DNA from 2 places in the Kitasatospora sp. GP30 genome. Region 1 is predicted to be linked to the other one. Evidence: riboswitches for the same ligand, from Rfam matches in the RefSeq annotation. Region 1 holds a riboswitch; the other holds the start of a gene.
What was found. A riboswitch is a leader RNA that binds a small molecule or an ion and turns the genes downstream of it on or off. The one in region 1 is predicted to bind cyclic di-AMP.

Region 1 (4,976 bases):
CTTGTGCACCAGCCGGTCGCGGAACAGGCCCTGGTAGGCGCCACGCACCCGGGGGTCGGCGATGAACATCACCAAGCCCGCGGTCAGCCGGTCCAGCCGGTGCGCGGGCACCAGGTGCGGCAGGTCCAGCTCGGTGCGCAGCCGGGAGAGCGCCGTCTCCACCACATGGCTGCCGCGCGGCGTGGTGGCAAGGAAGTGCGGCTTGTCGACCACCACCAGGCGCTCGTCCCGGTGCACCAGCTCCACCGGGAACGGGACCGGCGTCTCGACGGGCAGATCGCGGTGGAACCAGACGCTGGCGCCGGCCTGATAAGGGGTGGCCGCGTCGATCGGGCCGTCGGCGGTGACGATCTCGCCGCCCTGGACCATCTCGGCGAGCCGGTCCCCCACCTCGTCCGGGAGCCGGTGCGCCAGGTAGTCGGCGACCGTGGCCCAGCTACCGTCCAGCGGCAGTCGGACCCGCACCGGATCGACTCCCTGCCGCTGGGGCAGCGGGGCGGGGGCGGGCGGGGTCCGGCGTCTCATGCAGCAGAGCTTATAGAGGAGCGTTCCCACCCCGCCCGGGCGGCCGGGCCGCGCCGGGGACGGACCGGCTGCGAATTGCCGGGCTGTCGCGGGTCCGGCCGGGTATGGTCGGTCGTCGGCCATCCACCCAGCCGCGAATGCGAGGTCAGATGTCGGTCGTCTCCGACGAGTTGCTCCCGCTGGAACTGCTTCCGCAGACCCGCCGGGCCCTGCTCCACCGGATCGCGGTCGGCCAGGCGGAGGGCCGGACGCCCTCGCTGGTCGGGGCCGTGATGCGCAGCGGGCGCATGGCCTGGTCCGGCGCGCGCAGCATGATCGAGGGCCACGCGCCCGACGCCAACGTGCAGTTCCGGATCGGCTCGATTACCAAGACCTTCACCGCCGTGCTGGTGCTGCGGCTGCGTGACGAGGGCCTGCTCGATCTGGCCGACCCACTGGAGCAGCACCTGCCCGGCACCGCCGCCGGGCACGCCACCATCCGCGAGCTGCTCTCCCACACCGCGGGGCTGGCCGCGGAGCCGCCCGGCCCGTGGTGGGAGCGCACCCCCGGCTCGCTGCGCCCGGAGCTGTCCGATCTGCTGGAGGAGCAGCCGTTCCGGTACCCGGCCGGGGAGCGCTTCCGCTACTCCAACCCGGGGTACGCGCTGCTGGGCGCGCTGGTCGCGCGGCTGCGCGGCGAGCCGTGGGGGGAGGTGCTGCGCCACGAGGTGCTGGAGCCGCTGGGGTTGATCCGCACCGCGCTGCTGCCGCAGGCCCCGCACGCGGGCGGGTTCGCGGTGCACCCGTGGGCCGACGTGATGTTGCCGGAGCCGCTCACCGACACCGGGGAGATGGCGCCGGCCGGCCAACTCTGGTCCACAGCAGCCGATTTGTGCCGGTGGGCGGCGTTCCTGGTCGGCGGGGACGACAAGGTGCTGGCCGCCGGGACGCTGGCCGAGATGCGCCGGCCTGCGAGCGCGCCCGAGGGCGATTGGACGCTCTGCCACGGCCTGGGCCTGGAGGTGAAGCGGCAGGACGGCCGGCTGCTGGTGGGCCACACCGGCTCGATCCCGGGGTTCGTGGCCGGGTTGTGGGCGAGCGAGAGCGAGGATCTGGCGGGGGTCGCGCTGGCCAATGTGACGTCCGGCACGTCCGCGGGAACGATCGCCGCCGATCTGGTGCGGATCGTGGCCGAGCACGAGCCGCGGTTCCCGGCGCCGTGGCGCCCGTTCACCGACGCCGATCCGAGCCTGCTCGCGCTGACCGGGCCCTGGTACTGGGGGACGAGGTCGCTCGCCGTGCATCTGCGGGCGGGCGGCGAGCTGGAGCTGCGGGAGCCGGCCACCGCCTCGGCGCCCACTCGGCTGCGCCCGGAGGCCGACGGCAGCTGGACCTGTCTGGACGGCTACTACGCGGGCGAGCCACTGCGGGTCGGCCATGCCGCGGACGGCTCGGTCACCCACCTTGACCTGGGCGGACTCATCCTGACCAGAGCGCCGTACGGCCCGGCGGAGGCGATTCCGGGAGGTGTCGACCCGACCGGCTGGCACGTCGGCTGACTCATCGTCAGAGGCCCCGGTCGATCTCCCACGACTTCCCCGGCCGAAACATGAGACAGCTCACATCAGCTTGTGATACGGCCGATGGTTTGTTTACGGTTCTTCTCGTTCGTCCTCACACGAACCTCGCTCTCCGGAACGCCGAGCCTTGCCGCCGGACCGAGCGAGCACGTGCACCCAAGCACCACGGCAAGGGCGGGGGACCCACAGGTAAGACCGCCCCACCCGGAGCTTCTCCGGGCGGGGCTTGGGGTGAAGCCGCGCCTAGCGCGGCCGGGCAACTCCAGCCCGAACCCGACAGCTCACCTCGTAGGCGTGGGAGAGGAAACACTTCATGCTCTCGACCAACGGTCGTCCCAGCCTGCCCAGCCGCTCCGCCCTCAAGCGCGCCGTCGCCGTCGCCGTGGTGGCCGGTGTGGGCGCCGGTCTCCCGCTGATCGCCGCCGGTGGCGCCAACGCCGCCACCCCGCAGCAGTACGGCCACCACGCCGTGCAGTCCCACCACGAGGGCGCTGCCCCGGTCGCCGCCCAGCCGGCCGCCGCGCAGGCCCCGGCCCAGGCCGCCCCGGCGAGCTACACCGTCGTCTCCGGCGACACCCTGTTCAAGATCGCCAACGCCCACAACGTGCAGGGCGGCTGGCAGAAGCTCTACGACCTGAACAAGTCGGTGCTCAGCAACCCGAACGTGATCTACCCGGGTCAGCACCTGGCCCTGGGTGCCGCCCAGCAGCAGGCCGCCGCCCCGGCGCCGGCCCAGCAGCAGAGCGCCCCGGTCCAGCACAAGTCCGCCCCGGCCGCGAGCACCTCCGCCGCCGTGCAGACCACCACCCAGGCCGCCGCCCCGGCGCCGGTCGCCTCCACCCCGGGCTCGCTGCAGGCGCTGGCCGCCTCCATCGTCCCGGCCGACCAGCTGGCCTCGTTCGACCAGATCATCAGCCACGAGAGCGGCTGGAACGTGTCCGCCACCAACCCGAGCTCCGGCGCCTACGGCCTGCCGCAGGCCCTGCCCGGCAACAAGATGGCGTCCGCCGGTGCCGACTGGCAGACCAACCCGGCCACCCAGCTGCGCTGGGCCCTGCAGTACATGAACCAGACCTACGGCAGCCCGAACGCCGCTTGGGCGTTCTGGCAGACCCACTCGGCGTACTAAGCCGGGTGACCCGGTCTCACCGGTCGGACCTGTCCGACCGACCGGTGCTGCTGTACCGCTGATCCCCTCTCAGCCCTTGGCCGGTCGGCCCGACTCCGCGTCGGGCCGGCCGGCCTCGGCGTTTCCTGGGACGGCGGCGGGGTCAGTCGGCTTCGCCGTAGCGCACCAGATAGCGGGCGAAGCCGGCCAGGTCGTCGTCGTCCCAGTCGGTGAACCGCTCCAGGAAGGACTGCCGGCGCATCTGGTAGGCCTCGTTGAGCAGTTTCAGGCCCGCCTCGCTGGGCCGCAGGATCTGGCCGCGGTGGTCGTCGGGGTCCACCTCCCGGACGATCACCCCGATCCTCTCCAGTGCGCCGACCTGCCGGCTGACCGTGGACTTGTCGAGCATGAAGTGGGCCGCCAGGTCGGCCGCCCGGCAGCCGCCGCGCTCGTGCATCAGGTCGAGCATGCTGTAGCTCACCAGGGACAGCTCGGGGTGCAGCTGCGAGGCCTTGTGCCGGGCCCGCCGGGCGAAGGCTGTCAGCTCGCGCTGGATGGTCTCGATCGAGGCGTCTCGGCCGGACAACGACGTCTCCTACAGGGCAAGGGCTACGGTTACCAGTGGCTACTGGTTGCAGAGCACAACATTACTGCCAGCGCGGCCACCCAGGGTGACATGGCCACCCCGGTGGCTGACGTCCTGTCAGGTATTTTCTAGGGTGGCGCCCGGGGGCGGGCGACTCGCCGGTCCCGGAACTCGGGAGAGGTGACTCAGCATGCAGCTGGGAGTGTCCCTGGAACCGCCGCGCTGGCCGACCGGCGCCGGCGGCTTGGTCCTGCAGACCGCACTGCGGGCCGAACAGCTCGGCCTGGACTATCTGCTGGCGTCGGACCATCTGCTGCACAGCGAAGGCGGCGCGGTCCTCGATCCACTGACCCTGCTCTCGGCGGTGGCCGGCGCGACCTCGCGGATCCGGCTCGCCACCAGCATCCTGGCGCTGCCCTACCGCCACCCGCTCACGGTCGCCCAGCAGGCGGCGGGGCTGGATGTGCTCTCCGGCGGACGGTTCGCGCTCGGCGTCGGCACCGGCTGGGATCCGGCGGAGTTCGCCGCCCTCGGCCTCGACGTGCGACAGCGCGGCGCCCGCACCGACGAGGCGCTGGCCGTGCTGCGGGCGCTCTGGAACGGCGCGCCGGTCGACTTCGAGGGCCGGTTCACCACGCTGGCCAAGGCGGTGCCCGCGACCGCGCCGCGCGCCAAGGGAGGGCCGGACATCTGGGTCGGCGGGCAGAGTGACGCCGCGCTGCGCCGGGCGCTCCGGTTCGGTGACGGCTGGCACGGCGGGGTGAGCACGCCGGAGCAGGTGCACGAGGTACGTGGGCGGCTGGACGCCTTCGGCGAGCAGGTCGACCGCGATCCGAGCGATCTGATGCTCTCCTCGGTGTGCTTCGTGGTGCCGCCCGGTTTCGAGCCGGCGGTGCCGCTGCCCGGTGAGCCGCTGGGCGGGCCGGGCGCGAGCACGGCGCAGCTGGTCGACGCACTCGGCCGGCTCGGCAGCGCGGGACTGTCCCTGGTCTCGCTCTGGATGCCGCTGGACGCGCTGCAGCTGCACGACGCCCTCGACTGGGTGGCCACCGAACTGCTCGGCCAGCTGCGCGCCGTCGAGCCCGCCGAGTAGACGCCGTTTGCGGACGGTGCGCGGGCGGCCCGGTAACCGGCCGCCCGCGCACCGTGATCAGCCGAGCTGCTGCGGCACGGCCCCCTCGCGCGCCAGCAGGAACTC
Region 2 (4,976 bases), on a different contig from region 1:
ACGCTCAAGGACGAGCTGGTGCTCCAGCACACCTGAACCCGGACAGGCATGCCTGAACACGGGCACACGTGAACACACGTCCATGCCTGGACATGCGTTCGTCCATGCCTGGACATCCGTCGAGCCGCCCCCGCCGCCTACAGGAGTCCTACCGGAGTCCTGCGGGAGCTTCCGTATGGCCGGGGCGGTACGGGTCTGCTGGACTGGAGGTGCGCCGAGGAGGTGGTCACAGTGGCCGAGGACGCCAGGGGCGGCGCGATGAATTCCGCCGAGGAGGACCAGGCGATGGAGTTCCTGGTGCGGGTCGTCACGGATGCCGGGGCGGCCGTCGCAGGGCTCTGCACCGCGCTTGGCGACCGGCTCGGGCTCTACACCGCGATGGCCGGCGCCGGTCCGATGACCAGCGCCCGGCTGGCGGAGCTGACCGGTCTCCAGGAGCGCTACGTGCGCGAGTGGCTGGCCGCCCAGGTGGCCGGGGAGTACGTGGAGTACGACGCGGCGAACGACACCTACCTGCTCCCGGACGCGCACGCCGCAGTGCTCGCCTACCCGGAGGTCCCGACCTATGCCGGCGGATTCTTCACGCTCCTGCAGGCGCTGTACGCGACCGAGGACTCGCTGCTGGAGGCGTTCCGCACCGGGAGCGGGGTCGGTTGGGAGCAGCACAGCAGCGCGCTGTTCTCCGGTACCGCCAAGTTCTTCCGTCCCGGTTACGCGGGCGCACTGGTGCCGGAGTGGATCCCGGCGATGAACGGCACCGAGCGGAAGCTGCGGAACGGCGGCCGGGTGGCCGACGTGGGCTGCGGCTACGGCTACTCGACGCTGCTGATGGCGCGCGCCTATCCCCGGTCGCGGTTCCACGGCTTCGACTTCCACCAGCCGTCGATCGAGGCGGCGCGGGCGATCGCCGCCGAGCAGCGCCTCGCTGAACGGGTCGACTTCCAGGTGGCTACGGCCCAGGACTTCCCAGGCAGCGGATATGACCTGATCACCTTCTTCGACTGCCTGCACGACATGGGCGACCCGGGCGCGGCTCTGCGCCACGCCGAGCAGGTCCTGGCCGACGGCGGGAGCTGCATGATCGTCGAGCCCAACGCCTCCGCGGACGTCACGGCCAACGCCAATCCGATCGGCCGGGCGCTGACCGCTGCCTCCGTCGCGGTCTGCCTGCCCTCGGCGCTGGCCCAGCAGGGGCCGACGGCACTGGGCAACCACGCCGGTGAGGATGTCATGCGGCACCTCGCCGACGACGCCGGGCTGCATCACTGGAGGCTCGCCGCCGAGAGTCCGGTGAACCGTGTGTACGCCGCGAGCAGGTAGCCGGAGCCAGGGGGACCGGGTGTACACCGCGAGCAGGTGGCCGTACGAGCGGTCCAGCCCCTCCCGAACCGCCTCGGGAGGGGCTGGACCGTGCCGTAGCCCGGTCAGCAGGTGATCAGCAGGTGAAGTCGATCAGGTAGAACGTGGAGTAGTGGTCGGAGGTGTAGTAGTCCTCCTGGTCACCCTCGCCGGTGATGATTCTGCGGGCACCGCGGGTGGAGATGCCCGGGGTGACCACGGTGTACTCGTGGTAGTAGCCGTAGGACTGGGCCGGCAGGACGCCCTCGCGGTTCTGGAAGACCACGCCGTCCTGGGAGTACGGGAACGGGCCGCCGTTGGCGATCTCGTTCAGAGTGTCGTCGGCCTGCTGGGGGAGGGCGCTCTGGCAGATGTTGCCGCTCACATCGGCGTGGGCGTCGGTGGCGACGAGAACGGTGGGGGCCAGGGTGAGCAGGCCGACGGTCAGCACGGACGCGGTACGCGACTTCAACGCGCGTAGAAGAGTCTGCATGTGCAGCAGTCTGGAGTCCTGGGAGCTTCCTGGGAAGGTGTCGCGCAAGACTTCATGTCCACGTAACTTGCCTGCTGCGCAGGCTACTTGTGGGCGTCGCCGACGGGGGCGGCAGGGGTCGGTGTGACCCTTGCGACACTTCTTAAACATTGTTAATGATCACATCATCTGCCTAGCCTGCACGCGTTCGCCGACTCCGGCGGATCCATCGTCGGGACGCCGAGTCCTGCCTGCCCGACGGCGGTGACCACAGCATCGCCATGGGCAGGAGCGGGGGACCCAGTAGTGCCGCGACTCTGCTCGCACGCCCAAGTGGTGTGCGGGGTGCGCCGCGGCTAGGGGTGAGGCCGTCCGCTCCCGCGAGCGACGGCCGGGCACAGTGCGGCCCGAACCCGACAGCTAACTCCGCAGGCGTCGCACGAGGAACTGCCGTGATCCCTGCCGCCACCCCAGCCCGCCTCGGCATCGTCGCCGGCGCCCTGGGTCTGCTCGCCGTGCCGATGGTCGGCCAGGTCAACGCCTGGGCCAGCCCTGCCGCCGCGCCGACCGTCACCCAGGACCGCCTGACCCCGACCAGCGCCGCCACCAACGCCAACGTCACCGCCGACCTGACCGTGCACTCCAGCTCCTGCTTCACCGTGAAGAAGCTCGGCGTCGGCGTGCGCGACGCGGCCGGCCACAACCTCGACTTCCCCGGCTCGCACAGCAATGTGCAGCTCTGCCCGGGCGGGGTCTCGATGACCACCGGCGCCCGCAGCTTCCCGATCGGCAGCTACACCGTCTTCGGCTACTACCAGGACCAGGCCGGTGCCTGGCACAACCTGGCGAGCAAGCAGCTCACCGTTGCCAAGACCGCCCCGGCGCCGACCCCGGCGCCCAAGCCCGCGCCGGCCCCGACTCCCGCACCCAAGCCGACGCCGACCCCGGCGCCCAAGCCCGCGCCGACCCCGGCCCCGGCCCCGGCGCCCAAGCCCGCGCCGGCCCCGGCGCCCGGCTCCACGCCCACCCCGGCCCCCACTCCCGTCCCGTCCACGCCTCCGTCCCCCTCGGCCCCGGCCTCGCCGATCGCCGGCAAGTCGCTGGCCTGGTCGGACGAGTTCAACGGCAGCAGCGTGGACACCAACCGCTGGAACGACACCACCAGCGGCGCCTACCACTACGGCACCCACAACCCCAACGACAACAAGCTCGACTGGCTCGACCCGTCCGCGGTCACCATCGCCAACGGCGACGCCACCTTCACCGCCACGCCCAGCACCAAGGTCCTGGAGAACGGCGACAAGGCCTGGAACACCGGTCTGCTCACCACCCAGAAGTCCCCGCAGAACTTCCAGGTGCACACCGGCGACTACGCCGAGACCCGGGTGCAGCTGCCGACCCAGCAGGGCGCCTGGGCGTCGTTCTGGACCTGGGAGAACGGCAACACCGCGCTGGGGACCAGCCACGGTGAGATCGACTCCTTCGAGTACCACCCCGACAACCCGAACGTGCTGGAGCTGACCAACCACGTCAACACCGCCTACATGGGGTTCAGGGACGCCAACGCGATCAAGCCGGGCGCGTGGGTGACCGTCGGCACCTACTACGGCGCCAACTCGGTCGACTGGTACGTCAACGGCGTCAAGGTCTTCTCCGACGGCAAGGGCGTCGGCCAGAACTGGTCGGCCAGCCTGATCCTGGACCTGTCCGTCAGTGCGGGCAAGTACCACCCCGCGCCGTCGACTTCGACCCCGATCACCATGGCGGCCGACTACGTGCGCGTCTACCGCTGACGCCGGCCGGTTACCGGACGACCCGGACCACGAACGACCCCGTGTCGTTCGAGTGGTCCGGGTCGTTCGCGCTCTGCACCTCAACCCGCCCGCCGGTGAGGGTTCCTGACGCGCCGTCGGAAATCCGGATCGGCACCAGCGCGGTCGCCGACCGCAGCGCCCCGAGCCCGGCCGGGAAGCTGCAACGGACCACGGTGCCAAGGAGGTCGGGGGTGCAGTCGGTCGGGAAGTACGGCCCGACGGCATGGGTCCGGGCGGGCAGCCGGACCGTCACGGTGAACTTCCCGGCTACATCGGGCCCGTTGTTGGCCAGGAGGGCGCGAACCGTGGTGGTGCCGCCGGGCGGGGCCGGATCCGGGTCGAGCGGCACCACCATGAGATCGGCGGGGTGGCCGGCCAGCACGGCGGCGCTGAGCAGGGGCACGAGCAGCGAGCGCATGGCGTCACTCTAGGCCACCACGACTATTCGAAGCGTCAGGGCGCGAGCACGCTGCCGAGGCGTTCGGCGATTCCCTGCATCACGCTGACCAGTGGCTCGCCCCCGCTCTGCTCCTCCAGCGCCCGGATCCTGGCCTCCGGACCGGACACCGACAGCGCCGTCGGAGTCGGCGCGCCCGGCACCGCCACCGCGATGCAGCGCACCCCGATCTCCTGCTCCTGGTCGTCGATCACATAGCCGACCTCGCGGGCCTGGGCCAGCTGCGCGAACAGCTCGTCCCGGTCGGTGACGGTGAACTCGGTGTGCGCGGGCAGCGGTTGGCTGCCGAGCACGGTGCGGGCCTCCGTCTCGGGCAGCTGGGCGAGCAGCGCCTTGCCCACCCCGGTGCAGTGCGGCTGCACCCGGCGGCCGACCTCGGTGAACATCCGCATTGATCGGCGCGACTGCACCTGTCCGACGTAGACCACCTCGCCGCCTTCCAGCACGGCCAGGTTGGCGGTCTCGCCGGTGGCCTCCATGAGCTCGGCCAGATACGGCCGGGCCCAGCTGCCGAGCAGCCGGCCCGCGGTCTCGCCGAGCCGGATCAGCCGCGGGCCCAGGGTGTAGCGGCGCGCGCTGTCCTGCCGGACATACCCCTGCTGCGCGAGGGTACGTACCAGGCGGTGGATGGTCGGCATCGGCAGTCCGGAGCTGTTGGAGAGTTCGCTCAGGGTGGCGATGCCGCCGGTGTCGGCGAGCGCCTCCAGCAGCTGGAAGGCGCGCTCGACGGACTGGACGCCGCCGCCGGCGCGGTCGGGTGCTGAGCTGCTGGGCACGGCTTGAGTCCTCAACTCTCGGGGATCTGGGCTGGGGGAGTCTGGCGATCCGTCAACAAACCGTTGAAATTCTGTATCGCGGAAACTAGTCTCCACCTTACAGAATCGCCGTTCAAGGA

Region 2: another riboswitch for cyclic di-AMP. It lies ahead of P3T35_RS39730 (glycoside hydrolase family 16 protein); the one in region 1 lies ahead of P3T35_RS10855 (LysM peptidoglycan-binding domain-containing protein).

The regions. Positions count from the first base shown of each region.
Region 1 is NZ_JARZAH010000005.1:200,458-205,433, reverse strand. It holds gene P3T35_RS10865 (pseudouridine synthase) at 1-525, opposite strand, end outside; gene P3T35_RS10860 (serine hydrolase domain-containing protein) at 663-2,063, shown strand; cyclic di-AMP (ydaO/yuaA leader) riboswitch at 2,228-2,394, shown strand; gene P3T35_RS10855 (LysM peptidoglycan-binding domain-containing protein) at 2,398-3,213, shown strand; gene P3T35_RS10850 (MarR family transcriptional regulator) at 3,356-3,778, opposite strand; gene P3T35_RS10845 (TIGR03619 family F420-dependent LLM class oxidoreductase) at 3,969-4,871, shown strand; gene P3T35_RS10840 (methylated-DNA--[protein]-cysteine S-methyltransferase) at 4,929-4,976, opposite strand, start outside.
Region 2 is NZ_JARZAH010000076.1:2,397-7,372, forward strand. It holds gene P3T35_RS39715 (DUF1059 domain-containing protein) at 1-36, shown strand, start outside; gene P3T35_RS39720 (class I SAM-dependent methyltransferase) at 259-1,320, shown strand; gene P3T35_RS39725 (ribonuclease) at 1,436-1,831, opposite strand; cyclic di-AMP (ydaO/yuaA leader) riboswitch at 2,127-2,260, shown strand; gene P3T35_RS39730 (glycoside hydrolase family 16 protein) at 2,263-3,603, shown strand; gene P3T35_RS39735 (hypothetical protein) at 3,614-4,042, opposite strand; gene P3T35_RS39740 (IclR family transcriptional regulator) at 4,078-4,857, opposite strand.